DNA from 3 places in the Streptomyces sp. NPDC059002 genome. Region 2 is predicted to be linked to each of the others. Evidence: riboswitches for the same ligand, from Rfam matches in the RefSeq annotation. Region 2 holds a riboswitch; each other region holds the start of a gene.
What was found. A riboswitch is a leader RNA that binds a small molecule or an ion and turns the genes downstream of it on or off. The one in region 2 is predicted to bind S-adenosylmethionine.
Positions count from the first base shown of each region.

Region 1 (9,659 bases), on a different contig from region 2:
TCCCAGGCGACGAGCAGGGCGCCGACCGGCTCCACGGGAATGCCCGTCTGCGCGGCGTACGCGGCGAGCAGCTTGCCGCCCTCGCGGACGAGGCGGGCTTCCAGGGAACCGGGCACGGCGTCGAAACCGGTGTGCAGGATCGCCGTGTTCGCCTTCGACGTGCCGTCGCCGACGTCGTTCGACGCCTCCACGAGGGCGCTGCGCAGCCCGTGCCGACCGGCCAGTTCGCGGGCGACGGCGCAGCCGACGACTCCGGCGCCGACGACGGCCACGTCGTACTCCGTGTCGGGCAGCGCACCGCTCCGGGTCACGGTCATGACGGCGTACGTTCGACGAGTGCCGCCACCGCCGTACGGAAGCCGTCGAGGCGTTCGGCCGCCTCGGCCACGTCGATGCGCGGTTCGTACACGGCGGCAGGACGCCAGGCGGGGACCGCTTCGGCGACCGGCAGCGCCGGGTCGAGGCCGATGCGGGCGAGGGCGGCCGCGCCGAGCGCGGTGACGTCGGGCAACGCCGAGACCTCCACGGGGAGTTGGAGCAGGTCCGCCTGGGTCTGCATGAGCAGTGCGGAGCGCGTCAGACCGCCGTCGACCCGCAGGCTCTTCAGGGGTGCGCCGAGGTCGGCGGCGACCGCGTCGGCCAGCTCGGCCACCTGGGCGGCGACGCCTTCGCACAGGGCGCGGACCAGGTGCCCGGGGGTGGTGTCGAGGCCGAGGCCGGTGAGCGAGCCGCGCAGGTCGCCGCGCCACCAGGGCGCCGCGAGTCCGGCGAGCGCGGGCACGAAGGTGACGCCGCCGGTGTCCGGCACCGCGGAGCCGACCGGGTCGAGGTCCGCGGCGCCCCCGATCACTCCGAGGTCGGTGAGCCAGCGGACGGCGGACGCGGCCGTGTAGACCTGCCCGTCGAGGCAGTAGCTGCTCTCGCCCGCGAGCCGCCAGGCGACACAGCTGACCAGGCCCGAGTCGCCGCGCCGCGGCCGCGCGCCGGTCTGGGCGAGCAGGAACGCCCCGGTGCCGTAGGTGCACTTGGCGCTGCCCGGTTCGGTCACGTCCTGGGCGAGGAGTGCGGCCTGCTGGTCGACGAGGAGCCCGGTGAGCGGGAGTTCGGGTCCGAACGCGGTGGTCGTGCCGACCGGTCCCGCCGCGTCGACGACGCGGGGCAGCCGTTCGCCGGAGAGGCCGTAGAGGTCGAGGGCGCGCGGTGACCACGCGACGGTGTCGAGGTCGAGGAGCTGGGTGCGGCCCGCCGTCGCGGCGTCGGTGACATAGGCGCCGGTGAGCCGGTGGACCAGCCAGGCGTCGCTGGTCGTGACGACGCCGCGCCGGGTGAGGTGGCGGCGTATCCACGCCATCTTGGGCGCGGCGAAGTACGGGTCGAGCGGCAGTCCGGTGAGTTCCTTCAACTCATCGGCGTGCTCGGCGAGTTCGGCGCAGACGGATGCGGCACGGCGGTCCTGCCAGACGAGGGCGTCGGTGAGGGGTTCGCCGGTGCCGGGGTCCCAGGCGAGGACCGTCTCGCCCTGGTTGGCGAGGCCGACGGCGGCGACGGGTTCGCCCGCGTCGGCCAGCGCGCGGCGTCCGGCGTCGACGACGGAGGCGAGCAGTTCGGCGGGGTCGGCCTCGACGAGGCCGCCCGGCAGGTACCGGGGGCGCACCCGCGCCTCGCCGGAACCGATCACACCGCGCTCCGGGCAGACGACGAGGGCCTTGGTGCCCGATGTGCCCTGGTCGACGGCGAGCACGGCGCCGTGTCCCGCAGTCCGCTCGTAGGTGATCACCGCGGAAGCCTGCTACAGGGCACACAAGGGCGTCAAGGCTCCTCCGTGTTGCCTCAAGAGCCACCCCTGCGACGGAAATTGACACTGAACAATCGTCAAGTGTTCATTCGGCGAGCCGCTTTGACAGATCGGGCCACAAAACATCCATGAATCGGCCTGGAACCGGAACGGCCAGCTCTACACTGACCGCCGAACAACACCGTCACCATCCGCCCCTCAACACCCCCGCACCACACGCCGGTTCACCCCTCACTCCCCCGACCGAGGACTCATGCCCATGCCGTTAGGCCGCCCGGTGTACCACCCGGCGGGCCACGACGAAGCCCTGCGCGCCGTGCTCCAGGACCTCAGGGCAGGCCGCTGGGTGTCGACGCGCAATCTGCTCACCGAGACGCCCGACTGGGGGCTGTGGACGCAGCGCACACAGATCCTGGCGGCCGCCGTCGCCGGTTCCGACGTGGTGCGGGCCTGGCGCGCCGAGGAGCCGCACAGCGCCTCGGCCGCGATCCTCGACGCCCGGGTCGCGGTGGAGCGCGCCCTGCGCGCCCACCGGGCCGGGCACCGGCAGACCAACGACCTGTGGCGCGAGGCGGTCGCGGCGTGCGGCACCGCGTCGTCGGTGTCGCCGGAGGACCCGGTGCCGTGGATCTGCCTGCTCGCCCTCGCCCGGCTCGACGAGGGCCAGCGGTGGGACGAGCACCGGGTGGCGCCGCCGGAGCCGATGCTCTTCCCCGGCCCCTGGCACCTGCTCGCCGAGGCCGACAAGCGCGATCCCGGCAACCGCGAGGCGTACCACCGGATGCTCCAGTTCGTGTACGGGCGCAGGCCGGGCGGCCCGCTCACGGAGGCGTACAACTTCGTGCAGTGGGCCTCGGCCGGCGCGCCCGCGGGCTCCTCCCTGCACCTGCTCCCCCTGTACGTGCACGTGGAGCGCTACCGCAGAGAAGGCGGCGGCGAGCGGGCCCTGGATCTGCACTGGATCTCGGAGGACGCCACGCGCGGCGCGCTGCGGGCCCTGCACCTGTGGTTCGACCACGCGCCGCCCGCCGCGGCCTCGCTCCTCGACCTCAACCACCTGGCGCACGCGCTGTGGGGAGCGCACCAATTCCAGGACGCCTTGAGGGTGTTCGAGGCACTCGACCCGTTCTTCGCCGTCGTGCCCTGGACGTACCGCACCCGCTCCCCCGGCGACGCGGACGCCGCCGCCGAAGTCTTCGTCCAGGCCCGCGGCCGCTGCGTCAACGCCTCCCGCGACCCGGGCTAGGGCCCGCCACCACCGCTCCCCCACCTGTCCCCACCGGAGGTACATCCGTGTCCCGCACCACCTGGTCGAGCTCCTTCCCCGCGCCACCGCAGAACGAGGAGGAACGCCTCAGAGAGCTCGGCTACCAGCCCGTACTCGCCCGCCGCATGGGCGGCTTCGGCAACTTCGCCATCAGCTTCTCCGTCATCTCCATCCTGTCGGGATGCATGACGCTGTACGGCTTCGGCCTGGGCACCGGCGGCCCCGCGGTGATGCTCTGGGGCTGGGCGGGCGTCGGCCTCTTCGTGCTCTGCGTGGGCCTCGCGCTCGCCGAGGTCACCAGCGCCTATCCGACGTCGGGCGCCCTCTACTACATGGCCGACCGGCTCGGCGGCCGCCGCTGGGGCTGGTACACGGGCTGGCTGAACCTGCTCGGCCTGCTCGGCGCGATCGCGGGCATCGACTACGGCGCCGCGCTGTTCACCGGGGCGTTCCTGAACCTGGAGTTCGGCTTCGAGCCGACCCCGGAGAAGACGTTCCTGATCTTCCTGTGCATCCTGCTGCTGCACGCCGTCCTGAACCTCTTCAACGTACGCCTGGTGAGCCTGCTCAACTCGATCAGCGTGTGGTGGCACGTGGCCGGTGTCACCGTGATCGTCGGCGCGCTCGCGATCGTGCCCGACCACCACCAGTCGCCGTCCTTCGTCTTCGGCGAGTTCGTCAACGACACCGGCTGGGACAACCCGCTCTACGTCACCGCGATCGGCCTGCTCCTCGCGCAGTACACGTTCTCCGGGTACGACGCCTCCGCGCACCTGTCGGAGGAGACCTCCAACGCCTCGGTGTCCGCCGCGCGCGGCATCGTGCGCGCCATCTGGGCCTCGTGGATCGCCGGTTTCGTGCTGCTCGCCGGGCTGACGTTCGCCATCCAGGACTACGCGGGCACGCAGGGCACCGACACCGGTGTGCCGCCCGCCCAGATCATGATCGACGCCCTCGGCGAGTCCGGGGCGACGGCGCTGCTGCTCGTCGTGATCGTGGCGCAGCTGTTCTGCGGCAACGCCGAGACGGCGGCGGCCAGCCGCATGGTCTTCGCGTTCTCCCGCGACAACGCGCTGCCCGGCTCCGCGCTGTGGCGCAAGGTCAGCTCCCGCACCCAGGTCCCGGTGCCCGCGGTCTGGCTCTCGGTGGGCCTGGCCGCGGCGATCGCGCTGCCTTCCCTGTACTCGACGACCGCGTACACGGCCGTGACCGCCATCAACGTCATCGGCATCACGCCCGCCTACGCCATCCCGATCTTCCTGCGGCTGCGCGCGGGCGACCGCTTCAAGCCGGGGCCCTGGAACCTGGGCCGCTGGAGCAGGCCGATCGGCTGGATCGCGGTGCTCTGGGTGGCGTTCGTGACGGTCCTGTTCTGTCTGCCGCAGGTCTCGCCGGTGACCGTCAGCACGATGAACTACGCGTCGATCGCGCTGGCCGTGGTGCTGCTCCTCGCCACCGTGTGGTGGTTCGTGGCGCGCCGCTCGTACAGCACCCCGCAGGCGTACGGCTCGGACCGCGAGCAGGCCGAGGTCGCCGAGGGGATCGTCTGACTCTCCCTCGCCAACTGCCTTACGCCGGGCGGTCGTTGAGGATCCGCTGGAAGAGACGGTGGTCGCGCCAGGCGCCGTTGATGTACAGGAAGCCCGGCGCGAGACCGTACTCCTTGAAGCCGCACTTGGTGAGCACGCGCTGCGACGCGACGTTGTGCAGCAGCGTGCCCGCCTCGACGCGGTGCAGGCCGAGTTGGCGGTCGGCGGCCTCGCAGGCGGCCGCCGCCGCGCCGGACGCGAGGCCGCGGCCCAGGTACTCCGCATCGATCCAGTAGCCGAGGTTCGCGCAGCGGACCGGGCCGAGCACGATGTTCGACAGGGCGGTGTGCCCGACGACCTCGCCGCCGTCGACCAGCACCCAGTGCGCGGACCGGCCCGCGCCGGCCTCCTCCAACTGCCCCCGGATCCGGTCGGTCTGGCCCTGCACGGTGTAGAAGGCCGCGGGCCGTTCCGGGTCCCAGGGCTCCAGGTGGGCGCGGTTGCGCCGGTGGGCGCGGGCCAGCGCCGCTGCGTCGTCGAGCGTGACGGGGCGCATGAGGACGTCTGCTCCGAGGGGGACCTCTCCACTGATCATGCGCCCAGCGTACGAGGCCCCCGTCACCGGTATCAGCGGCCGCCCGCGACCCGCAGGATCGTGCCCGTCGCGTACGAGGCGTCGTCGGAGAGCAGCCAGGAGACGGCGGCGGCGATCTCCTCCGGGTGGCCCGAGCGCCCCATGGGGATGCCGTCGGCGAGCTTCGCCGGCCGCTCCGGGTCCGCGTGGAACTCGGTCCAGATGACGCCGGGGGCAACGGCGTTGACGCGGATGCCGTCCCCCGCGACCTCCTTGGACAGGCCGACGGTCATCGTGTCGACGGCCCCCTTGGCGGCCGCGTAGTGCACGTACTCACCCGGGGAGCCGAGCGTCGCGGCCGCGGACGAGATGTTCACGATCGCGCCGCCGCCGTTCGCCTTCAGGTCCCGCACCGCGCGCCGGGCGCAGAGCAGATATCCGAGTACGTTCACCTCGAGCGCGCGGCGCATGCCCTCGGCGTCGGCGTCGGCGAGGGGGCCGACGGGCCCGCTCACCCCGGCGTTGTTGACCAGGCCGGTGACCGGGCCGAGTTCGGCGGCCGCGGTGTCGAAGAGGCGGTCGACGTCCGCCTCGTCGGCGGTGTCGACCCGCACGGTGACGCAGCGGCGGCCCGCGGCGCGGACGGCTTCGGCGGCCTTCTCGGCGGCCGCGTCGTCCGAGCGGTAACCGATGACGACGTCGTGCCCTTCCTGGGCGAGGCGGGCGCCGACAGCCGCGCCGATACCGCGGCTGCCGCCGGTGACGACGGTGACGGGGTGGTGTTGCACGGGAGACCTCCGGCTCTGGGTGGCTGACTGTCGCGCCGCCCGGACGCGGGGATCGCCCTCGTCCGGCACGGCGTCATCCTACGGAGCAGTGATCTTCGTCAGCCGCGCGGGGCGTGCGGGGCCACGCAGACCAGCGTGCTGCCGACGATGTCGCGGCGCAGCCGCAGCAGGTTCCAGCGGGGCTGCCACTGGGCGAGACCCCGGTGCGCCCGCAGCAGGCCGCGCAGCCGCTCCGGGTCGTGCGTCCACAGGGCGGCGGGCACGCCCCGGGTCGGGCCGAGCACATGGAGGGTGATCAGGCCGTCGTCGCTCACGTCGTGCGAGGAGAGGAGCACGTCGACGAGGGTGCCGGGGTGTGCCGCGCTGTTGCGGGCCTGGATCCAGTGGACCTGGTGGCCCGGCGTGTAGGTGTCGCAGGTGCCGTGCGATGCGCAGGTCTGGTGCGGGTGCGTCATGGAGCGCCTCCGGAGTCGTGGACCCCGGTGTCGCCGACCCCGGTGATCCGCCGTTCCCCGCGCACGTCGCGCGGGGCGGGTCGTCACCCGGGGCACCCGCGACGGAGCGGGGTGCCGTCCAGCGAGCCGGGGCTTGACGCTGGAACTCGTGACCCGCCCCGACCGTAACACGTCCCTACTGGGGCGTCGCCGGAGTAACGGCGTCCTCCGGGGCGGCCGCTTCCGCGGGCAGGCTGTCCATGAAGGAGCTGACCGAGAAGACGGCGTTGCCGGGTCCCGCGGGGCCGTAACCGGGCGGCGAGGAAAGGCCGTTGGACTCCATCGTCGCGCGGTAGGCCTCAAGGAGCCGCACGTGGTACTCCAGCGGGGCGCCCTGCGGATTCGCCTTGCCCAGCGGGGTCGTGGGCTCCGGGCACCAGGTGGTGAAGCGGGGCGTGATGCCGCGCGACATGAAGTACTCCAGGCCCTCGACGGTGGAGTCGATGGCCTCACCGACCGTCTTGAAGCCGAACGGCTCCGCCATCTCCACGCCCGCCACGAAGTTGGGGATCACATTGCGCGGCCCGAAGACCTCGGCGGAGTCCAGGATGCGGCGGTGCCACTCGTCGCGGCCGACGTAGCGCTCCTTGCCGGGGCAGTACCGCTCGAAGAGATACGGGTCCCACACCTCGTAGTTGGGGTGGTAGATCCGCACGCCGTAGTCGTGGAAGCGCTGCACGTCCTCCTTGGGCAGGGCCTGCGCGACGACCTTGCCGATCCAGCGGCCGGGGAAGCGCTCCTCGATGGCCTTGGCGTACTGCCCGTAGAAGTCGGCCTCGTCCTTGCCGCCGACCTTCGAGGTGACGGCGCCGCCGGTCAGCGTGTACGCGGTGGAGGACTTGTTGGTGTCGTACTTGTCGATGATGGCGAGCGCCTCAAGGACCTCGTCGACGGGCTTCACACCGGTGTACGGGCGTCCGGCCGCCTTGTGCTGGCGCCAGTTGTGGTTGATGTCGCAGTACTGGCACTCCTCCTTCGCGCCGAAGTACTGGCAGACCCGGAAGACCGTCAGATAGATGAGGTAGCCCCACTGGATGGTGGGCGCCACCTCCATCACGGACTTGCCGTTCTCCAGCGTGTGCCGGTAGTAGTCCGGCATCGGCGGCAGGCCGACGTCGGAGATCCGCACGCCGTCCAGGTAGAGGCCGAGCACGCCGTCGTCGTCGGCCGCGACCCGGTAGGGCGAGTTCGGGTTCACGCGGACCGAGACGACGGTGCGGCGCAGCTCGTAGGGGCCGCCGGTGAGGACGATCTCCTCGGGCGGGCGGCGCAGGGCGGCGGCGCCCAGCTCGGGCAGGGTGCCGTGGTCGAAGGAGAAGATGAAGTACGACTTCGGCTTGACCTCGCCGCCTTCGTTGTCGCTGAGCGCCGACTCGTCGAAGGCCATGCCGCCGCGCAGCAGGTCCTCCTTGATCACGGCTTCCCGCGGCACGTTCGGGAACCGCTCCATGAGTGACTCGATGAGCTGGGTACGGCTCTCGCTGCGGCTTGGCATGGGCCGGGCACCTCGGATCCTTGTCGTCGTTCTGTCCCGTCCACGCTAATACCCGCCCGATCCGCCCCGGATCCGACTCCGGTCGCAGACCGCGTACGCCTCGGGGCTAGGGTCTATCCGGCGGATCAGGCCGCGTGCGGGTGGCGGCCACCTTTCGGTGCTGGTGAGCGGGGTCTGGTGCGTGCAGCTGCAAGGCGGAGGAGGGCGGCAACGCAGTGGGGTCTCCCCTGCTCGAGCGGAGCCGAGAGCTTGGGGAAGTTGGCAACTGACGACAACGCGGCAGATGTGCGTGCCAGACCCCGCGACCCGCGGCATGATCCGCCGGACAGGCCCTAGGCTCCAGGTGGCATGCCTCCCTCGATGACGGTGCCGGACTTCGGTACGTCCAGGTCCGTGAGGTAGCGCAGGACCGTGTCCCGCTCGGCGCCGCCGTTGAAGATCTTCACGGCGTGGCCCCAGCCCTTCACCTCGACGAGTGCCGCCCGGTCCCCGATGCGCGCCTTGGCCGAGCGCGCCCAGTCGAGCGGGGTCGCGTTGTCGTGGCGGGCGCCGATCAGGAGCAGCGGGGTCTTGGTGCGGATCGGCTCCGGTGCCGCGGCGGCCGGGGCGGGCAGGCCCTGGCAGAGGTTCGCGTACGAGACGGTGTTCGGGGAGTAGCCGAAGCGGGGCGCGGCCTCGCGGGCGGCCCGCTGGTCGGCGACGTGCGCGGCGGCGTCGGGCGCGCGCAGGTTCAGGTCGGCGCAGACGGACAGGTCGGCGCCGGGCAGCAGCTTCTCGCCGGGCGGTGCCTCGTCCGTCTCCCACGGCTTCCCGGTGTCCAGGGCGTCCAGGTACTCGGCGACGGCCGGCCAGGACGGGGTGAGCAGCATCGCGTCGATCGTGCCGTTCAGCTCGGCGACCGGAACCTTCTTGCCGCCGTTGCGCAGCGTGCCGTCGGCGGCCCGCGCGGCGAGCCGCTCGTAGACCTGCCAGGCGTCCCGCTCCCCCAGCGCGCAGTCGCGGGTCCGCCCGCACCAGGCGACGAACTCGCCGAAGGCCCCCTCCAGGGCTTTCGCCCCGGTGGCGCCGAAGGCGCGGCGGCCGATGCCCGGGTCCATGACGCCGTCGAGCACGGCGGCACGCACCCGGGAGCCGTACATCCCGGCGTAGCGCTGGCCGTAGACCGTGCCGTACGAATGCCCGTACAGGGAGATCCGGTCCTCGCCGAGCGCGGCGCGGATGACCTCCATGTCGCGGCTGACGCTGCCCGCGTCGACGTGCCGGGCCACCGCTCCCGACGTGCGCGCGCACTCCGCGGCCAGGTCCGTGGCCCGCTTCTGCATCCGCGCGAAGTCGCCGGTCGTCGTGACGGGCCTGCGGTCCGTGATCATCTCGGCCATCGGTCCCGCCGGGCACTGGACGGGGCTGCTCAGTCCGGTGCCGCGCGGGTCGAAGCTGACGACGTCGAAGCGGCGTTCGGCGCCGCCCCACTCCTTGGTCTGCGCGACGTTCTGGACCCCGGAATTGCCGGGTCCGCCCGGCAGGAACATCAGGGTGCCGATGCGCTGGCCGGGGCGGGTCGCCTGGCGTCGTACCACCGCGACGTCGAGCTTCTCGCCGTCCGGCGCGTTCCAGTCCACGGGGACGCGGACGGTACCGCACTCGGCGCCCTTGGGCGCGCCCTCCGTCGCGTCGGCCGGGCAGGACTTCCAGGTGATGCGCTGCGGCCGCTCGGCAC
Region 1 covers NZ_JBHYJI010000020.1:51,903-61,561, reverse strand. The annotation lists gene ACFWZ2_RS19945 (FAD-dependent oxidoreductase) at 1-317, opposite strand, end outside; gene ACFWZ2_RS19940 (FGGY family carbohydrate kinase) at 314-1,777, opposite strand; gene ACFWZ2_RS19935 (hypothetical protein) at 2,049-3,041, shown strand; gene ACFWZ2_RS19930 (amino acid permease) at 3,089-4,612, shown strand; gene ACFWZ2_RS19925 (GNAT family N-acetyltransferase) at 4,632-5,186, opposite strand; gene ACFWZ2_RS19920 (SDR family NAD(P)-dependent oxidoreductase) at 5,219-5,953, opposite strand; gene ACFWZ2_RS19915 (hypothetical protein) at 6,052-6,408, opposite strand; SAM riboswitch class IV at 6,453-6,562, opposite strand; gene ACFWZ2_RS19910 (radical SAM protein) at 6,584-7,942, opposite strand; gene ACFWZ2_RS19905 (alpha/beta fold hydrolase) at 8,275-9,659, opposite strand, start outside.
Region 1: another riboswitch for S-adenosylmethionine. It lies ahead of ACFWZ2_RS19915 (hypothetical protein); the one in region 2 lies ahead of ACFWZ2_RS32480 (aminotransferase class V-fold PLP-dependent enzyme).

Region 2 (9,659 bases):
TCGTGAACATGAACACGCACGAGCCGCTGCGTCCCTCGGACGTGCAGGTCGGTTCGCTGACGTTCGCGATGCCCGAGGGCATGTCGGAGCACGACCACGACTTCCAGACCCAGATCGCCAAGGCCGCCCTGATGATCGTCCGGATCCAGCCGGAGAACATCAAGGACAAGCGCGAGCTCGAGTGGTCGCACGAGGGCGTCGTGGCGTACTCCAAGATCTGCACCCACGTGGGCTGCCCGATCTCCCTGTACGAGCAGCAGACGCACCACGTTCTCTGCCCGTGCCACCAGTCCACCTTCGACCTCTCCGACGGTGCCCGAGTGATCTTCGGCCCGGCCGGTCACGCCCTGCCGCAGCTGCGCATCGGCGTGAACGAGGAGGGCTACCTCGAGGCGCTCGGCGACTTCGAAGAGCCCGTCGGTCCTGCCTTCTGGGAGCGCGGATGAGCACCTCGAACGACACACGCAAGAAAGCACCCGCCGGCGAGCGGGTTGCCGACTGGGCCGACGGCCGCCTGGGGATCTACTCCCTGGCCAAGGCCAACATGCGCAAGATCTTTCCGGACCACTGGTCCTTCATGCTCGGCGAGATCTGCATGTACAGCTTCATCATCATCATCCTCACGGGTGTGTATCTGACGCTGTTCTTCCACCCGTCGATGAACGAGGTGGAGTACGCGGGCAGCTACGTCCCGCTGCAGGGTCAGCTGATGTCCGAGGCGTTCAACTCGACCATGCACATCTCCTTCGATGTGCGCGGTGGTCTGCTGATCCGGCAGATCCACCACTGGGCGGCGCTGATCTTCCTCGCGGCGATGTTCGTGCACATGATGCGCGTGTTCTTCACGGGTGCGTTCCGCAAGCCGCGTGAGGTCAACTGGCTGTTCGGCTTCCTGCTGTTCGTCCTCGGCATGTTCACCGGCTTCACCGGTTACTCGCTCCCGGACGACCTGCTCTCCGGCACCGGCGTCCGCTTCATGCAGGGCGCGATCCTGTCCGTCCCGGTCATCGGCACGTATCTGTCGATGTTCCTGTTCGGCGGGGAGTTCCCGGGCGGCGACTTCGTGGCGCGGTTCTACTCGGTGCACATCCTGCTGCTGCCGGGCATCATGCTCGGCCTGATGGTGGCGCACCTGATCCTGGTCTTCTACCACAAGCACACGCAGTTCGCGGGCCCCGGCAAGACCAACAAGAACGTCGTCGGCATGCCGCTGCTCCCGGTCTACATGGCCAAGGCCGGAGGCTTCTTCTTCCTGGTCTTCGGTGTCATCGCGGCCATCGCGGCGATCGCCTCGATCAACCCGATCTGGGCCCTCGGCCCGTACCGTCCCGACCAGGTGTCCACCGGCGCCCAGCCCGACTGGTACATGGGCTTCGCCGAGGGTCTGATCCGTGTGATGCCGGGCTGGGAGATCAACGCCTGGGGCCACACGCTCGTCCTGGGCGTGATGATCCCGCTGGCGATCTTCCCGATCGTCCTGGTGGCCATCGCGGTCTACCCGTTCATCGAGTCCTGGGTCACCGGGGACAAGCGCGAGCACCACATCCTGGACCGCCCGCGCAACGCCCCGACCCGTACGGCCTTCGGTGTCGCCTGGATCACGGCGTACTTCATCATGCTGGTCGGTGGTGGCAACGACCTGTGGGCCACGCACTTCCACCTGTCGCTGAACGCCATCACCTGGTTCGTCCGGATCTTCTTCTTCGCCGGACCGGTCATCGCCTTCATCGTGACCAAGCGGATCTGCATGGGTCTGCAGCGGCGCGACAAGGACAAGGTGCTGCACGGGCGCGAGTCCGGCATCATCAAGCGCCTGCCGCACGGTGAGTTCATCGAGGTCCACGAGCCGCTCAACCAGGAGCAGCTGCACACGCTCACCGCGCACGAGCAGTACAAGCCGGTCGAGATCGGCCCGACGGTCGACGAGAACGGTGTCGAGCGCAAGGTGTCCGGTTCCGAGAAGCTTCGGGCCAAGCTCTCCAAGGGCTACTACGGGGAGGACAACCAGATCCCCAAGCCCACCGTCGAGGAGTACAAGGAGATCACGAGCGGCCACGGCCACCACTGATCGACCGGAGCTCCTGAAGCTCTGACCACAAGGTCGCCACGGCAAGAGCCCCGTCCAGTGCCTGGACGGGGCTCTTTGCCGTCCCCGGGGCTGGATAGGGTGGTCCCACCCCCGTACGCGGGGTGCATTCTTTCCCTGTCTAGAAACCCAGGAGCGGCTATGAGCGCTGTGACCCCCGCAGGAGGCACTACCGCGGCGGGCCGTTCCTGGCCCGACGTGCTGAACGGCCTGCTCGACGGCCGTGACCAGAGCGCCGACGACACCGCCTGGGCGATGGACCGCATCATGCGCGGCGAGGCCACCGACGCGCAGATCGCGGGGTTCGTGGTGGCGCTGCGGGCCAAGGGCGAGACCGTCGAGGAGATCTCCGGTCTGGTACGGACGATGTACGAGCACGCCAATGTGATCGAGGTGCCGGGGGAGACCGTCGACATCGTCGGCACCGGCGGCGACGGCGCCAAGACCGTCAACATCTCGACCATGTCCGCGATCGTCGTCGCGGGCGCAGGTGCGAAGGTCGTCAAGCACGGCAACCGCGCCGCCTCCAGCGCGTCGGGCTCCTCCGACGTACTGGAGAAGCTCGGGGTCAACCTGGAGCTGCCGCTGCACCGGGTCGTCGAGGTCGCGGAGGAGGCGGGGATCACCTTCTGCTTCGCGGTGAAGTTCCACCCGGCGCTGCGCCACGCGGGCGCGGCGCGCGGTCAGTTGGGCATCAGGACCGTCTTCAACCTGCTCGGTCCGCTGACCAATCCGGCCAAGGTGCGGGCCCAGGCCGTCGGGGTCGCCGACGCGCGGATGGCGCCCATCGTGGCGGGCGTCTTCGCCGAGCGCGGGAACTCCTCCCTCGTCTTCCGCGGCGACGACGGGCTCGACGAGCTGACGACGACGGGCACCTCGCACGTCTGGGTGGTGCGCGACGGCGTCGTACGGGAGGAGTCCTTCGACCCGCGGGACGTGGGCATCGACCTGGTGCCGATCTCCGCGCTGCGCGGCGCGGACGCCTCGTACAACGCGGAGGTCGCGCTGCGGCTCCTCGACGGGGAGACCGGGCCCGTGCGGGACGCGGTGCTGCTGAACGCGGCCGCGGCGCTGGTGGCCCTGAAGCCGACCGACGAGCCGTTCGCGGCGCAGATCCGGGCCGGCATGGCGCGGGCCGCGGAGTCGATCGACTCCGGGTCGGCCAAGAAGGCCCTCGAGCGATGGGTGGCGGCCAGCAACCGCTGACGCCCGCCCGAGTGTGACGCACGGCGCAGTCCGGATCCTGGACTGCGCCTTGCGCGGCGAAGATCGTGTGGCAGGATGCTGCACAGGTCATGAGTGACAGCGACTACGGCCCCGGCCCGCTGTCCGGCAACCCTCCGTCCGTGGCGGGGTGCCCCGGGTGAAGACCAGGTCGTACGCAGCAAGGCGTATGGCAAGCGCGGACCCCTCGCAACCCTGGGGTCCTGGTCCTCAAGGGAGCAGTCTCGTGAGCAAGCGAATGCGATAGGGCCTTCGGCCCCTTTTGTCGTACCCCTCCGCCCGGCCCAGAGCGCCGCGCGTCGAGGCAACACCCGTATGCCGAGCAGCAGTTGTGCTGCCGCGCGGGATCTTACGCAGCTGTTCCTTCATGCCCGCAGGGAGAATTCGTCATGTCCGCACGCCCCGCCGCCGCCCAGGTCACCTCCGCCACCGAGTCCGCCGACCCCTGCTGTGCCGCGCCGCTGCCGGTGCTCGGCCGGGACGTCACCGTGCCGCTGGTCACCGGTGGCGAGGTGACGTACGCGGCGCTCGACTACGCGGCGAGCGCCCCGGCCCTGCAGCGGGTGTGGGACGACGTGGCGGCCTACGCCCCGTACTACGGCAGCGTGCACCGCGGGGCCGGGTACCTCTCGCAGCTCTCCACCGACCTCTTCGAGAACTCCCGTACGACCGTCGCCGAGTTCCTCGGGTGCCGGGAGGGCGACCAGGTGATCTTCACGCGGTCGACCACCGACTCGCTGAACCTGCTCGCGGCCGTGCTGCCCGCCGACTGCCAGGTCTTCGTCTTCGAGACCGAGCACCACGCCTCGCTGCTGCCCTGGCGCGACGCCCGGGTGACCTACCTGAACGCGCCGCGCACGCCCGACGAGGCCGTGCAGACGCTGGAGCGGGCGCTGGCCGACCGCGACCCCTACGGGCCCGCCCTGGTCTGTGTCACCGGCGCCTCCAACGTCACCGGCGAGCTGTGGCCGGTGCGTGAGCTCGCGGCGGCCGCTCACGCGCACGGTGCCCGCATCGTGCTCGACGCCGCGCAGCTCGCGCCCCATCACCCCGTCTCCATCGACGAGTTGGACGTGGACTGGGTCGCCTTCTCCGGGCACAAGCTGTACGCGCCGTTCGGCTCCGGCGTGCTCGCGGGACGCTCCGACTGGCTGCGCGCCGCCGAGCCGTACCTCGCGGGCGGCGGCGCCTCGCGGAAGGTGGCGCGACGCCCCAAGGAAGCAGGCGGCGGCGTGGACGTCGAGTGGCACGACACCGCGGCGCGGCACGAGGCCGGTTCGCCGAACGTCATCGGCGTCTACTCCATCGCGGCCGCCTGCAAGGCGCTCACCGAGGCGGGCTTCGACGAACTCGTGGCGCGGGAGCGGCACCTGATCGCCAAGGTCCGCGAGGGTCTCGCCGAGGTGCCGCAGGTGCGGGTCCTCTCCCTCTTCGGCGACGACGCGCCGCGCGTGGGCGTCATCTCCTTCGTCGTGGACGGCTGGAACAGCTCGCACTTCGCCGCCGCGCTCTCCGCCGAGTACGGCATCGGCGTACGGGACGGTCTGTTCTGCGCCCACCCGCTGGTGCGCACCCTGCTCGGCAGCGAGCCCGACGAGCCCGGCGAGTGCGGTGCCCCCGAGGCCGCGCCCGGCGAGAAGTCGCTGAACGCGATCCGCGTGAGCTTCGGTGCGGGCACCCCCGACGAGCACGTCGACCGCTTCGTGCGGGCCGTCAAGGAACTGGTGGCGGACGGTGCGCGCTGGAACTACCGCACCGAGGACGGGCGTTGCGTGCCGGACACGAGCGTCGCCGCCTGACCGGGCAGCCGTGCACCGAGCTGGATCATCCGCAGGGCCCGCTCGGTCGCGTCGGTGAGGAACTCGCCGCCCCGGCCGAGCGCCTCGGTCAGGGAGACGGGGGCGGGCAGGATCGCGCTGTACGCGTCGACACCGGCGGCCCGCACATGGTGGGCGCCCTGGCCGATGGTGCCCGCGAGGACGAGTACCGGGCGGTCGAACAGCTTGGCGCGGCGGGCCACTTCGGCGGGGATCTTGCCGCGCGGGGTCTGGTGGTCGAGGGCGCCCTCGGCGGTCACGACCAGGTCGGCGCGGGCCAGGCGTGCGTCCAGGTCCAGCTGGCCGAGCAGTACGTCGAAGCGGGGGAGCAGCGCGGCGCCGAGGGCGGCGAGTCCCGCGCCGAGCCCGCCGGAGGCGCCCGTGCCGGGGCCGAGGCAGAGGTCGGACGTGACGCGCAGGTCGCGGGTCAGGAGGGACGCCCAGTGTTCGAGGGCGGCCGCCAGCTCCTCGACCTGGCTGGGGGTGGCGCCCTTCTGCGGGCCGAAGACGCGGGCCACGCCGCGCTCGCCGCACAGGACGTTGAAGGGGTTGCAGGCCACCTGGATCTCGGTGGCCGCGACGCGCGGGTCGATGCCGCTGGTGTCGATGCGGTTCAGGCGGATCAACTCCCGGCCGCCGCGCGGGAGTTCCCAGCCGTCCACGTCGAGGAGGCGGGCGCCGAGGGCCTGCAGCGCGCCCGCGCCGCCGTCCGACGTGCCCGAGTCGCCGCAGCCGACCAGGATGCGCCGCGCGCCCGCGTCCAGGGCGGCGCGGATCAGCTCGCCGACGCCGTACGTGGTGGTGGCGCCGGGGTCGCGCAGATCGCGGGGGACCAGGGAGAGTCCGGCAACGGCCGCCATCTCGACGACCGCGGTGCCGTCGGGCAGCAGCGCGAAGTGCGTGCCGATCGGCTGGCCGACGGGGCCGGTGGCGGGCAGTGCGACGAGGCGGCCGCCGTCCGCTGCGGCCAGCGCGCGTGCCGTGCCCTCGCCGCCGTCCACCAGCGGGATCAGATCGGTCTCGGCGTCCGGTACGACACGGCGTACGCCCGCGGCGATGGCCTCGGCCGCGGCGCCTGCGGACAGGGACTCCTTGAAGCCGCTGGGGGCGATGGCGAAACGGGTCAGCATGAGGGTCTCCACGAAGAGGGCTTGCAGGGGGGGGCTTAGCGGACCGGGACGCCGAGCAGCGGCCACAGCGTGACGGCGCAGAGCAGGACGAGCGCGGCGGACAGCGGTGCCAGGACCGCGGAGAGGCGCAGCAGGTCGCGCGAGGTGTAGGTGGGGACGCCGGGGATCTCCGCGAAGAGCGTGACCGGCTTGGCGGAGGCGGGCAGCGTGTGGCAGAAGCCCGCGGCCGCGGTGGAGGCGAGCGCCGCCGCGACCGGGTTGACGCCTGCGCCGACGGCCGCCGCGACGACCAGCGGGACCAGGACCGACGAGCGTGCCGAGCGGGACTGGAGGACCAGGTGCGCCGCCGTGCTGACGGCGACGACGACGGTGAGGAACAGCCACGGGGGCAGATCCAGGGGCAGGCCGCCGACCAGCCACTTCGCCGCGCCCGAGTCGGCGAGCGCGACGCCCATCGCCATCGTCGCCGCCATGAACAGGAGCAGCGACCAGGGGACGGTCTTCAGGGCGTCCTTGAGGCGTACGGTGCCGAGCGCGGGGGACGACGCGACGACCGCGCCGATCAACGCGACGACGGCGGGCGGCACTTGATGCAGGGGCTCGCTGCACCAGAGCGCGACGACCGTGGCGAGCAGGAGGGCGCAGCGGGTCTCCGCGGGCTTCCAAGGTCCGGTGACCGGCTGCTCGCTGTGCTCCTGGAGCTGGTCGAGGGTGATACGGACGGGGCCCTTGCGGTCCGCGCGGCGCGTGGTCGTCAACAGGACGGCCTCCGCCGCCAGATGGGATGACGCGACGGCGAGCGGCAGGCCGAGCAGCAGCCACTGGGTGAAGCCGATGCGCTCGCCGGTGGCCTCCCACAGGACCGACACGGTGATCAGATGGGCACCCGCTCCGATCAGGGTCGCGACCGCGGACAGCAGGATCACGGTCGGGAAGAGCAGCGCGAGCATCACGACCAGTCGCTTCCGGTCGGCGAGGACCTTGGCGAGGGCGAGGAAGACGGGCAGTGCGAGCGCGGCGCGCCCCGACGTGGCGGGCACCGCGAACGCCGTCACCACCAGGGCCGCGGTCGTCAGATGCGTCAACTGCCGTACGCTGCGCGCCCCGCTGACCAGGAAGGCCGCGGCCCGCCCGGAGAGCCCGCTGCGCGCCACCGCGGCGGCGAGCACGAACGCGCAGATCAGCAGCCAGACCGTCTCGTCGCCGAGGGTGCCGAAGAGGGTGTCGCTGCTTATCACCCCGGTCGCGGTGAGCGCGAGGCCCGCGCCCAGGGCGATGTAGGTGTCGTCGATCGGCGTGCCGATCCACGCGCAGGTCGCGAGCGCGAAGATGCCGAGGGTGAGGCGGGCGTCGCCGCTCAGGCCGGGGAAGTTCCCGGGGACCAGGAGCAGGGCGCAGAGGGAGAGCGCGATGCAGAGGGTCACGGCTTGGCGCGGATTCAAGGTCACACGTTCAGCGTGGGGCGGCGCCGTGAGCCCTCAATGAGCCGTAGATGAAAGGAAGTTCACCAGCGGCGGTGAGCGGTGGGCGGAGGGCGGCCCACCAGCCGCTCCGCGTGCTCACTCCGGCAGCCGGTACCCCATGCCGCGCACCGTCTCCACCCGCTGCGCGCCCAGCTTCTTGCGCAGGGCGCGGACGTACACGTCCACGATGTTGGAGCCGGGATCGAAGTCGTACCCCCAGACGTGCGACAGGATCTGCTCCCGCGAGAGCACCTGCCCGGGGTGGCGCAGGAACAGTTCGAGGAGCACGAACTCACGTGCCGTCAGATCCACCGTCCGCTCGGCCGCACGGGCCCTGCGGGTGCGCAGGTCAAGGGTGAGCTCCCCGTTGCGCAGCACCGTCACCTCGGGCGCCCGCGCCGCCGTGCGAAGGCGTAGCCGGACCCGGGCGAGCAGCTCCTCGAAGCGGAACGGCTTGGTCATCCAGTCGTCGGCGCCGCCCTCCAGGCCCGCCACGGTGTCCCGCACCGAGTCGCGGGCGGTGAGCACGATGACCGGGGTGGTCACCCGGGCCTCGCGCAGCTGCCGCAGGACCGTGAAGCCGTCCTTGCCGGGCAGCCCGATGTCCAGGACGACCAGGTCGAAGCCGCCGGTCAGGGCGTAGTCGTGGGCGCTCTCGCCGTCGCCGACCACGGTGGTCGTGAAGCCGTTGGCCCGCAGGCCCTTCTCGACGAAGGAGGCGATGCGCTCCTCGTCCTCCACGATCAGGATCCGGTTCACTGGTGCGCTGCCCCTTCCGGCTGTCCCAGTACGAGTACGAAGGTGGCGCCGCCGCCGTCCGTGGGGCGCAGCTCGACGCGCCCGCCGTGGCTCTCGGCGATGGCCTTGACGATGGCGAGACCGAGCCCCGCCCCGGTGGCACGGGAGCCGCGCCGCGCGGTGCCGCGGCGGAACCTCTCGAAGATCACCGCGGCGTCCTGGGGCTGTACGCCGGGCCCGGTGTCGGCGACGTACAGCTCGATGTGCCCCTCGTGCAGCCGCGAGCCGATGCTGACGCGCTGTCCCTGCTGGGTGTGCTGGACGGCGTTCTGGGCCAGCTGCACCATCGCCTGGGTGATCCGCTGGGGGTCGAGGCCGGCCTCGGTGTCGGCGACTTCGGCGAGCGTCCAGTCGCGTTCGCCGAGCGCCCGCGCCTTGACGAAGACGTCCGCCGTCAGTTCGGCGAGCTGCACCGGTTCGGGGGTGACGAAGTCGGGGCGTTCGGCCTTGGCGAGCAGCAGCAGGTCCTCGACGATGCGGCTCATCCGGTCCAGCTCCTCCGTCACGATGCGGACCGTCTCCTCGCGCTCGCCCGGTTCGTCGCCCATCAGCTCCAGGTGGCCGCGGACGATGGTGATGGGGGTGCGCAGCTCGTGGCCCGCGTCGTCGACGAACTCCCGCTGCGCGGCGAAGGCCCGTTCCAGGCGGTCCAGCATGCCGTTGAACGTCTCGGCGAGCGCTGCGACGTCGTCACGGCCCTGGACGGGGATGCGCTGGGTCAGGTCCTGCTCGGTGAGCTGCGCGGCCGTCGTACGCACCAGGCGCACCGGCCTGAGGATGCGTCCGGCGACGGCCCAGCCGATGCCGGTCGTCATCAGGAGCGCGACGCCGGAGATGGCGAGCAGCATCGTGAACACGTCGCCCGCCTTGGCCTGTTCGCCCGCCGGGTGGAAGGCGACGACGAACGCCGCCTCCGGGTGGCCGGGGCTCGCGGCGATCTCCACCTTCGCCCAGCGGACCTCGCCCCGGTCGCGGTGCAGCGTGCCGGTCGCCTCGGGGGACTCGAAGACCGTCCGCAGCGCGGCGGGGTCCTCGGCGAGCGGATGGTCGATCCGGGGTTCGCGCGACTGCTCCTTCTTCGCGGGCGCCCTGCCGGGGCGGCCGACCAGGCCGAGCAGCTCCTCGTCGGGGTCGGCGTACT
Region 2 covers NZ_JBHYJI010000049.1:12,090-21,748, forward strand. The annotation lists gene ACFWZ2_RS32465 (Rieske 2Fe-2S domain-containing protein) at 1-446, shown strand, start outside; gene ACFWZ2_RS32470 (cytochrome bc complex cytochrome b subunit) at 443-2,068, shown strand; gene trpD (anthranilate phosphoribosyltransferase) at 2,228-3,292, shown strand; SAM riboswitch class IV at 3,378-3,495, shown strand; gene ACFWZ2_RS32480 (aminotransferase class V-fold PLP-dependent enzyme) at 3,700-5,109, shown strand; gene ACFWZ2_RS32485 (glycerate kinase) at 5,058-6,257, opposite strand; gene ACFWZ2_RS32490 (SLC13 family permease) at 6,293-7,705, opposite strand; gene ACFWZ2_RS32495 (response regulator transcription factor) at 7,817-8,479, opposite strand; gene ACFWZ2_RS32500 (ATP-binding protein) at 8,476-9,659, opposite strand, start outside.

Region 3 (9,659 bases), on a different contig from region 2:
CCGGTGAGCGCGCCTTCCACGGCAGGGGCCTCGCCATCACCGGCACCCACCTCTACACCCAGCCCGCGGGCGAGGACCAACTCGTCGCGCAGTTGCGGGTGGTGACCCTGCGCAAGCCGCGCATCCGCACCTCGGGCCTGCCCGAGATCGACGGCGCCCCCGGCGGCACCCTGGAGGGCTTCGGGATCCTCGCCGACGAGCTGAACAAGATCCCCGCGTTCATCGGCCTCGGCTCGACGGCCGATGAACGCGCGCACTGCTTCGTGCCGACGGCCAGCGCGGTCGCCCTGCGCGACATCGACACCCACGAGAAGCTCTACGAGCCGTTCGCGGACTCCGAGAAGAGCGAACTCGACGAGTATCTGTGCGCCTCGCAGAACGAGGGCCACACCCTGATCACCGAGGAACTCTGCACCTGGATCCTGGACCGGCTGCCGTAGCTACCTGACTCCGGAGCCGGTCCTCTCCGCACCGGAGCGGTCCGGCTCCCAGCACTGCACGCCCCGCAGGCCCGGCATCCGGTCCCGGGTGAACACCGGGTCCAGGCCCGCGCGGCGCTGTGCCAGATAGTCGTCGAGGAGCCGGAAGGCGATCGTCGACAGCGGGATGATGGCGAGCAGGTTCACCAGTGCCATGAAGCCCATGAAGACGTCCGCGAGGTTCCACACCACGCTGACCGAGCCGAGCGCGCCGAGGAAGACGGTGCCGAGCACCAGGAAGCGGTACGACGGAAGCACCCAGCGCCTGCGCGTCATGAACTGGATGTTGGACTCGCCGTAGTAGTAGTTGCCGATCATCGAGCTGAAGGCGAGCAGGAAGACCACGGCGGTCAGCACGTGCCCGGCCCAGCCGCCCAGGCTGTCCGTCATCGTGGTCTGCGTGAGGTCCGCGCCCTGCCGCCCGGACAGCTCCGGGTTGGCGGTCAGGATGATGAAGGCGGTCATCGAGCAGACGAGCAGGGTGTCGAAGAAGACGCCGAGGGACTGCACGAGGCCCTGCTTGACGGGGTGCGAGACCTCGGCGGTGGCGCCCGCGTTGGGCGCGGAGCCGAGGCCCGCCTCGTTGGAGAACATGCCGCGCCTGATGCCCTGCTGGATCGCGGCGCCGATGCCGCCCGCGGCCAGCTCGCGCACTCCGAAGGCGCCGCCCACGATGTCGGCGAACACCCGCGGCACATCAGCGATGTTGAGGAGTACGACGGCCGTGCCGAGCAGCAGGTAGATGACGGCCATCACGGGCACCAGCACGGTGGTGACCGAGCTGATCCTGCGTACGCCGCCGAAGACGGCGAGGCCGAGCAGCGCGGCGAGCAGCAGGCCCACCAGCGGCGCGAACCACTCCGCCTCCCCGGCGCCCATGGATCCGGTGGCGACGGAGGTGATGGTGTTGGACTGCACGGCGTTGAAGACGAAGCCGAACGTCACGGTGATGGTGACGGCGAAGAGGACGCCGAGCCAGCGCTTCCCGAGCGCGCGCTGCATGTAGTACGCGGGCCCGCCCCGGTAGGCGCCGCTCGCGTTGCGCACCTTGTAGAGCTGCGCGAGGGCGGATTCGACGAACGCGGACGCGGCGCCGATGATCGCCATCACCCACATCCAGAACACGGCGCCCGCCCCGCCGAGCGTGATGGCGGTGGCGACACCGGCGATGTTGCCGGTGCCGACGCGGGCGGCCGCGGAGATGGTGAACGCGCCGAACGACGACACCTGCTTGCGGCCGTCGGCCCGCGCGGGCGTCTTCTCGCGCACCACGCGGAACATCTCGGGGAGCAGCCGCAGCTGCACGGCCCTGGACCGCACGGTGAACCAGATGCCCGCGCCGACGACGAGCGGGATCAGGAGGTACGTCCACAAGCGGTCGTTCACTTGCAGGATGAGGGAGTCCAGGGAGTTCACGGGCAAAAGTCTCACCCGGGACAAAAGACCCGGGCCAGGGACTTAAGTCCTTGGTAAACGGTGAGCAAAGGCACGCCGGCTCATAGGCATGCGCACACGCCGAAGGGGCGGCACCCTCCGCGAGGAGAGTGCCGCCCCTTCGTACGAGCTACGCGCTCAGGACAGCCGATCCGCGAGGGATCAGAAGTCCATGTCACCGCCCGGCATGCCGCCCGGAGCGGCGCCCGCGGCGGCCTTCTCCGGCTTGTCGGCGATGACGGCCTCGGTGGTGAGGAACAGCGCGGCGATGGAGGCGGCGTTCTGCAGGGCAGAGCGCGTCACCTTCGCCGGGTCGAGGATGCCCTCGGCGATCATGTCGACGTACTCACCGGACGCGGCGTTCAGGCCGTGGCCGACGGTCAGGTTGCGCACCTTCTCGACGACGACACCACCCTCGAGGCCGGCGTTGACGGCGATCTGCTTCAGCGGGGCCTCCAGGGCCAGCTTCACAGCGGCGGCGCCGGTGGCCTCGTCGCCCTCGAGCTCCAGCTTCTCGAACACCTGGGAGGCCTGCAGCAGGGCCACGCCACCACCGGCGACGATGCCCTCCTCGACGGCCGCCTTCGCGTTGCGAACGGCGTCCTCGATGCGGTGCTTGCGCTCCTTGAGCTCGACCTCGGTCGCGGCACCGGCCTTGATGACCGCAACACCGCCGGCGAGCTTCGCCAGGCGCTCCTGCAGCTTCTCGCGGTCGTAGTCGCTGTCCGAGTTCTCGATCTCGGCGCGGATCTGGTTGACGCGGCCCTGGACCTGGTCGCTGTCACCGGCGCCGTCGACGATGGTCGTCTCGTCCTTGGTGATGACGACCTTGCGGGCGCGGCCGAGCAGGTCGAGACCGGCGTTCTCCAGCTTGAGGCCGACCTCCTCGGAGATGACGGTGCCACCGGTGAGGATGGCGATGTCGCCGAGCATGGCCTTGCGGCGGTCACCGAAGCCCGGGGCCTTGACGGCGACGGACTTGAAGGTGCCACGGATCTTGTTGACGACCAGCGTGGACAGGGCCTCGCCCTCGACGTCCTCGGCGATGATCAGCAGCGGCTTGCCCGACTGCATGACCTTCTCCAGGAGCGGAAGGAGGTCCTTCACGTTGGAGATCTTGGAGTTGACGATCAGGATGTACGGGTCATCCAGGGCCGCCTCCATGCGCTCCATGTCGGTCGCGAAGTACGCCGAGATGTAGCCCTTGTCGAAGCGCATGCCCTCGGTGAGCTCAAGCTCGAGACCGAAGGTCTGCGACTCCTCGACGGTGATGACGCCTTCCTTGCCGACCTTGTCCATGGCCTCGGCGATGAGCTCGCCGATCTGGGTGTCGGCGGCGGAGATGGAGGCCGTCGAAGCGATCTGCTCCTTGGTCTCGACATCCTTCGCCTGCTCGAGCAGGGCGCCCGAGACGGCCTCGACGGCCTTCTCGATGCCGCGCTTCAGAGCCATCGGGTTGGCACCGGCGGCCACGTTGCGCAGACCCTCGCGCACCAGGGCCTGGGCCAGGACGGTCGCGGTCGTCGTGCCGTCACCGGCGACGTCGTCCGTCTTCTTCGCGACCTCCTTGACCAGCTCGGCGCCGATCTTCTCGTACGGGTCCTCGAGTTCGATCTCCTTGGCGATGGAGACACCATCGTTGGTGATCGTGGGGGCGCCCCACTTCTTCTCGAGGACGACGTTGCGACCCTTGGGGCCCAGGGTCACCTTGACGGCGTCGGCGAGCTGGTTCATGCCGCGCTCGAGGCCGCGCCGTGCCTCCTCGTCGAACGCGATGATCTTGGCCATGTGAAGTGGTCCTCCCGGACAGGGGTGGAAAATCCGGACCGCACTGGTGCCCGCGACGGACGGCCTGCAGCCCTTGTGGTTCCTTGCCCCACCCGGTCTGCGGACCTCACCGGCCCGATCCAAGTTCTGTCACTCTCACTCGTAGAGTGCTAAGCCCAATGATTAGCACTCGACCCCTGCGAGTGCAAGCGCCTCTTACGGATCCCGGACAGCCTCAGAGCTGCCCGCGCGGACGCCCCCGCACACACGAGGGGCCCGTACCCCTGTCGGGATACGGGCCCCTCGCGATGCTTGCGTCGGTGGCCGATCGCGCCGAGCTAGACGGCGAGCTTGACCATGTCCGCCTGCGGACCCTTCTGGCCCTGCGAGATCTCGAACTCGACTCGCTGACCTTCTTCCAGGGTGCGGTAGCCGTCCATCTGGATCGCGCTGTAGTGGACGAAAACATCCGCACCACCGTCGACCGCGATGAAGCCGTACCCCTTCTCCGCGTTGAACCACTTGACGGTGCCCTGAGCCATGCCTAACTCCCCTATTACTGGCCCTTGCACAGGACCGCACTTCGCGGACCCGGGTCAGACCTCCACCACCCATTGGAGATGGGGGTGTGCGCCGGAACGCGTCGACCGCGGCTGAATGTATCTGTCCAACTGCCGTCTGCAACAGGTCAATCGGACGAGAATTCTGGGCACGCGCGATCGGAAATAAGCGGAGATTCTGCCCGAAGACAGGGCAAGTCGGGCCCGACATATGCCACAAAGGGCCCAAATGGGCAGCACACTTTGGCTACTTCTTGTCGGCTCCGGGCCGACTTCGTATATGCGCTCGGCACTAACGGCGAAGCTCTCTTCCCAACTGTACCGCGCTCAACCATGCAGAATTGCCCCCTCCGTTTCTCTCACGGAGGGGGCAATTCGGTTGAACGCTGCGGGCACTTCCTTGCGGAAGATCAGCCTCCGGCGACCGCGGGAATGATCGACACCCCGGCACCGTCCGGAGTGGCCGTCTCGAGGCCCTGCTCAAAACGGACGTCGTCGTCATTCACGTACACATTCACGAAACGACGCAGCTTGCCCTGATCATCCAGGACCCGGGCCGCGATACCGGTGTGCTTCTGCTCCAGATCGGCGATGACCTCACCCAGGGTGGCCCCCTCGGCGGCGACCTCGGCCTTGCCGTCGGTGTAGGTGCGAAGAATGGTGGGGATGCGGACGTTGACGCTCATGGGATTCACCTCAAGGTAGGCCCCGTCAGGGGCGCGGGGCTGTTTCGATATGCGGCTCCGCCGCGTGGGCGCGACCAGCCACGACCGGCCCGCAGGGGAAGTCAGCTGGCCAGACCCGCGGCGCGGAACGCATCCAGGCTGGGCTTGATGGTGGCGGTGGCCTGCGACGTCTCAGCGACGGCGTCGAGCGTCTTCAGACCGTCCCCGGTGTTGAGGACCACCGTGGTCAGGGACGGATCGATGAGCCCCGCCTCGACCAGCTTCTTGGTGACACCCACCGTCACCCCGCCCGCGGTCTCCGCGAAGATCCCCTCGGTCCGGGCAAGAAGCTTGATCGCGTCGACGACCTGCTCGTCATTCACGTCCTCCACCGCACCACCCGTGCGCCGGGCGATGTCGAGAACGTAAGGACCATCCGCGGGGTTGCCGATCGCAAGGGACTTGGCGATGGTGTTCGGCTTCTGGGGCCGTACGACGTCGTGCCCCGCCTTGAACGCCGCGGACACCGGCGAGCAGCCCTCGGCCTGGGCGCCGAAGATCTTGTAGGGCTTGTCCTCGACGAGACCGAGCGCGATCAGCTCCTTGAGACCCTTGTCGATCTTCGTGAGCTGGGATCCGGAGGCGATCGGGATGACCAGCTGGTCGGGCAGGACCCAGCCGAGCTGCTCGCAGATCTCGTACGCGAGGGTCTTGGAGCCCTCGCCGTAGTAGGGCCGCAGGTTGACGTTGACGAAGCCCCAGCCCTCGCCCAGCGGGTCGCCGATGAGCTCGGAGCAGAAGCGGTTCACGTCGTCGTAGTTGCCCTCGATGCCGACGAGTTCACCGCCGTAGACCGCGGCCATGACGACCTTGCCCTGCTCCAGGTCGTGCGGGATGAACACGCAGGAGCGGAAGCCGGCGCGGGCGGCCGCGGCGCCCACGGCACCGGCGAGGTTGCCGGTGGAGGAGCAGGACAGCGTGGTGAAGCCGAAGGCGCGCGCCGCTTCGAGTGCCTGCGCGACGACCCGGTCCTTGAAGGAGTGCGTGGGGTTGCCGGAGTCGTCCTTGACGAACAACTTGCCCTGCTGGACGCCGAGTTCGGCGGCGAGGTTGTCGGCCTTGACGAGCTTGGTCCAGCCGGGGTTGAGGTTTGGCTTGTCGGCGACGTCGGCGGGGACGGGGAGCAGCGGGGCGTAGCGCCAGATGTTGGCGGGGCCCGCTTCGATGCGCTTGCGGAGCGCTTCCGGGTCGCCGAGCGGCAGGTCGTAGGCGACTTCGAGGGGGCCGAAACACTCGGCGCAGGCGAAGATCGGTCCGAGCGGGAACCTGGTGCCGCACTCGCGGCAGGAGAGGCCCGAGGCCGGTCCGAGGTCGACGGGGGCGGTGGTGCTTTCGGCGGCGACAGTCTGCACAGCCATGGAGGCGAGGCCCTTTCTCCTCATCTTCCTCGCGACGCATCTCGCCGCGAGACGGAATTGGCACCTTCCCCACCGTGACCTCGCGGTCGGCGGGAGGGTTGCCGGGGCTTCAACGGGCCGTATCCCTCTGCCCCTCTGGATGAGCGGTATTCGATTGTGGGTTTCAGTTGTTGATCTCGACGCGGCGGCGACCCCGACATGCGATGGTCACCGGCGTTGTTCAAGACTGTAACCGAAGCCCCGGACCCTTGAGATAGTCGTCCGAACCGCGAGATGGATCACATATGGGAGGACCCTGACCGTGCTGGAAGAGGTCGAGCACTGGCTGAGCAGGCGTTCCTGGTCCGTCGCCGACCGCCCGCTGGACCGGCTCGTCGCCGCCAAGCGTGCGTCCGGCGTCTCGGTGAGCGTCGTGCTGCCCGCACTCGACGAGGAGGAGACGGTCGGCGCGATCGTCGCCGAGATCCGCCGCGAGCTGATCGAGGGGGTCCCGCTGGTCGACGAGCTGGTGGTGGTCGACTCCGGTTCCGCGGACCGTACGGCCGAGGTCGCGGCGGACGCGGGCGCCAGGGTGGTGCACCGGGACGAGATCCTGCCGCGCATCCCCGCGGTGCCGGGCAAGGGCGAGGTCCTGTGGCGTTCGCTCCTGGTCACGCACGGCGACATCGTGGCGTTCGTCGACGCGGACCTGAAGGAGTTCTCCGCGGACTTCGTCTCGGGGATCGTGGGCCCGCTGCTCACCGATCCGGACGTGGCCTTCGTGAAGGCGATGTACGACCGGCCGCTGGGCGCCGAGTTCGATTCGCCCGCCTCCGGCAGGACGGCGGGTCAGGGCGGCCGGGTGACCGAGCTGATGGCGCGCCCGCTCCTGAACATGCACTGGCCCCAACTCGCGGGTTTCGTGCAGCCGTTGGGCGGCGAGTACGCGGCCCGCAGATCGCTCCTCGAACAGCTGCCGTTCCCCGTCGGGTACGGCGTGGAGCTCGGTCTGCTCGTCGACGCGCTGCACACGGTGGGCCTCGACGCCCTCGCGCAGGTGGACGTCGGGGTGCGCAGGCACCGGCACCAGGACGGGCAGGCGCTCGGGCGGATGGCGGCGGCGATCTACCGGACGGCGCAGCTGCGGCTCGCGCGCGGCCATCTCGTACGTCCCGAGCTGACGCAGTTCGAGCGGGGCGAGCACGGGTTCGAGCCGCGGACGTATGCGGTGGACACGGAGGAGCGTCCGCCTATGACCGATATCGCCGAGTATGCGCATCGTCGCGTGGCGTAACCGTCGACGATCATGCGTTTTGCCCACATTGCCCATTTATGTGGGTCAGACATGCAGGAAAAGCCATCCGGCGGGCGGGCGCGCTGACGGTCGCCGCCGCCACCCTCGCGGCCGGGGTGCTCACCGCGACCGCGACGCCCGCCGCCGCGGAGGTGATCGAGCCCTTCGCCAAGCGCTACGAGGAATCGCTGTACGGCGACTTCAAGACCATCGGGAACACGGTCCTCGACTGCCCGACGAGCCCGGCCGACGTGGCCGCGGCCTGCAAGGAGACCCAGCAGGCCAAGGGCACCAAGAACAACAACAACTTCATCGAGCACCGCATCGACACCGCCGGGCTCACCGGCACCTTCGACTCCAGCACCGGCCAGGTGACCATCCCGCCCGGCGCGAAGGTCGACTACGCGCGGCTGTTCTGGGGCGGCAACGCGGGCACGCACCGCTTCGGCAGGACCGTCCGCACCATCTGCGACCTCAACCGCGACGGCAACCTGCCCGTGGACCCGGCCCCCGGCGACCCGCTCACCACCCGCCCGGTCATCCGGGTCGGCGGCGGCGCCCAGTCCACGGTGAACGTGGAGAACGCCGTCCGCTCCCCCGACGCCACCCAGGGCCCGCACTACTACACGGCGGAGGCCGACGTCACCTCCTCCTTCGCGGGCGCGGCGACCGGCAGCCCCGTCGAGGTGGCCGTCGGCAACATCTGGGCGCCGAACGGACAGGGCTGCGTCGGCGGCTGGTCGCTGACCGTCGTCTACAAGTACGACGGGCCCAACGACCAGTACGCGCCCGACCGCCGCAACGTCTACATCTGGGGCGGCCACGTCATCCAGCGCTCGGTCAAGCGGGCGGCGGCCCCGGCCGGCTCCACCACCATCCCGGTGGACGGCTTCTACCGCACCGACGGCGACATCCACGCCAGCACCACGGCGTACGAGGGCGACTGGAACACCAAGGGCGACCAGTTCCTGGTCAACGACCAGCCCGTCACCGAGTCGCACACCGGGAAGACCGACAACTTCTTCATCAGCGAGGACGACGGCGCGGTCAACCCGAAGTACGAGAACAACCTGAGCATCGACGCCAAGGCCTTCGAGGTGCCCGACGGGGCGATCCCCGTGGGCGCCACCTCGGCCAAGCTGACCTTCACCAGCACCGGCGACGTGTACGTCCCCTCGCAGCTCGCGCTCTCCGTGCCGGTGCCCGACCTGGAGGTCACCAAGACCGCGTCGCCCGCCAAGGTCAAGCCGGGCGAGAAGCTGACGTACACGGTCACCGCGAAGAACATCAGCAAACTGCCGTACCCCGGCGCCAAGTTCAGCGACGACCTCAGCGGCAACCTCGACGACGCGACGTACAACAACGACGCGAAGGCGTCCACCGGCACCGTCTCGTACAAGGAGCCGAAGATCAGCTACGTCGGTGACATCGCCGCGGGACAGAGCGCGACCGTCACCTACTCGGTCACCGTCAACGACCCGGTGAGCGGCGACGGAAAACTGCTCAACAACGTCGACGTGGAGACCCCGCGCTCCAACTGCGACCAGGGCAGCACCGACCCGAACTGCACGTCCGAGCCGGTCATCGACTACCCCGAGCCGCCGATCACCGTGGTCAGCCAGCCCGTCCGCAGGGTCGTCCCCGCGTGCGGCTCGACCACCAACACCATCACCCTCACGAACACGTCGGACGACCCGCGCATCGGCGCCACGGCGTCCTGGCCCGTGAAGCCCGGCTCGACGCCCGTCGCAAGCTCCGGGACGGTCACCAAGCAGGGCTCGACGTACGTGTGGCGGGGCACCGTGCCCGCCAAGGGCAAGGTCACCATCACCCAGAAGGTGACGGTGTCCTGCACCCCGGGCGAGGTCACCGTCATCACGGTGACGGCGCCCGGCAGCAACTGCGCGAAGTCGACGCGCGGCGGCGACGACCCGTGCACCACGGCGATCCTCGCCCAGCGGGTGCAGGGCAGGCCCGCCCCGCAGGAGCCCGGGTCGCGGGGCGAGCACCCGCGCGGTCAGCTCGCCGCGACCGGCAGCGACTCGTCGACCATGCTGTACGGC
Region 3 covers NZ_JBHYJI010000017.1:115-9,773, reverse strand. The annotation lists gene ACFWZ2_RS17565 (esterase/lipase family protein) at 1-440, shown strand, start outside; gene ACFWZ2_RS17560 (alanine/glycine:cation symporter family protein) at 441-1,895, opposite strand; gene groL (chaperonin GroEL) at 2,076-3,701, opposite strand; gene ACFWZ2_RS17550 (cold-shock protein) at 4,019-4,222, opposite strand; gene ACFWZ2_RS17545 (ubiquitin-like small modifier protein 1) at 4,651-4,926, opposite strand; gene thrC (threonine synthase) at 5,028-6,323, opposite strand; SAM riboswitch class I at 6,341-6,469, opposite strand; gene ACFWZ2_RS17535 (glucosyl-3-phosphoglycerate synthase) at 6,625-7,596, shown strand; gene ACFWZ2_RS17530 (hypothetical protein) at 7,635-9,659, shown strand, end outside.
Region 3: another riboswitch for S-adenosylmethionine. It lies ahead of thrC (threonine synthase); the one in region 2 lies ahead of ACFWZ2_RS32480 (aminotransferase class V-fold PLP-dependent enzyme).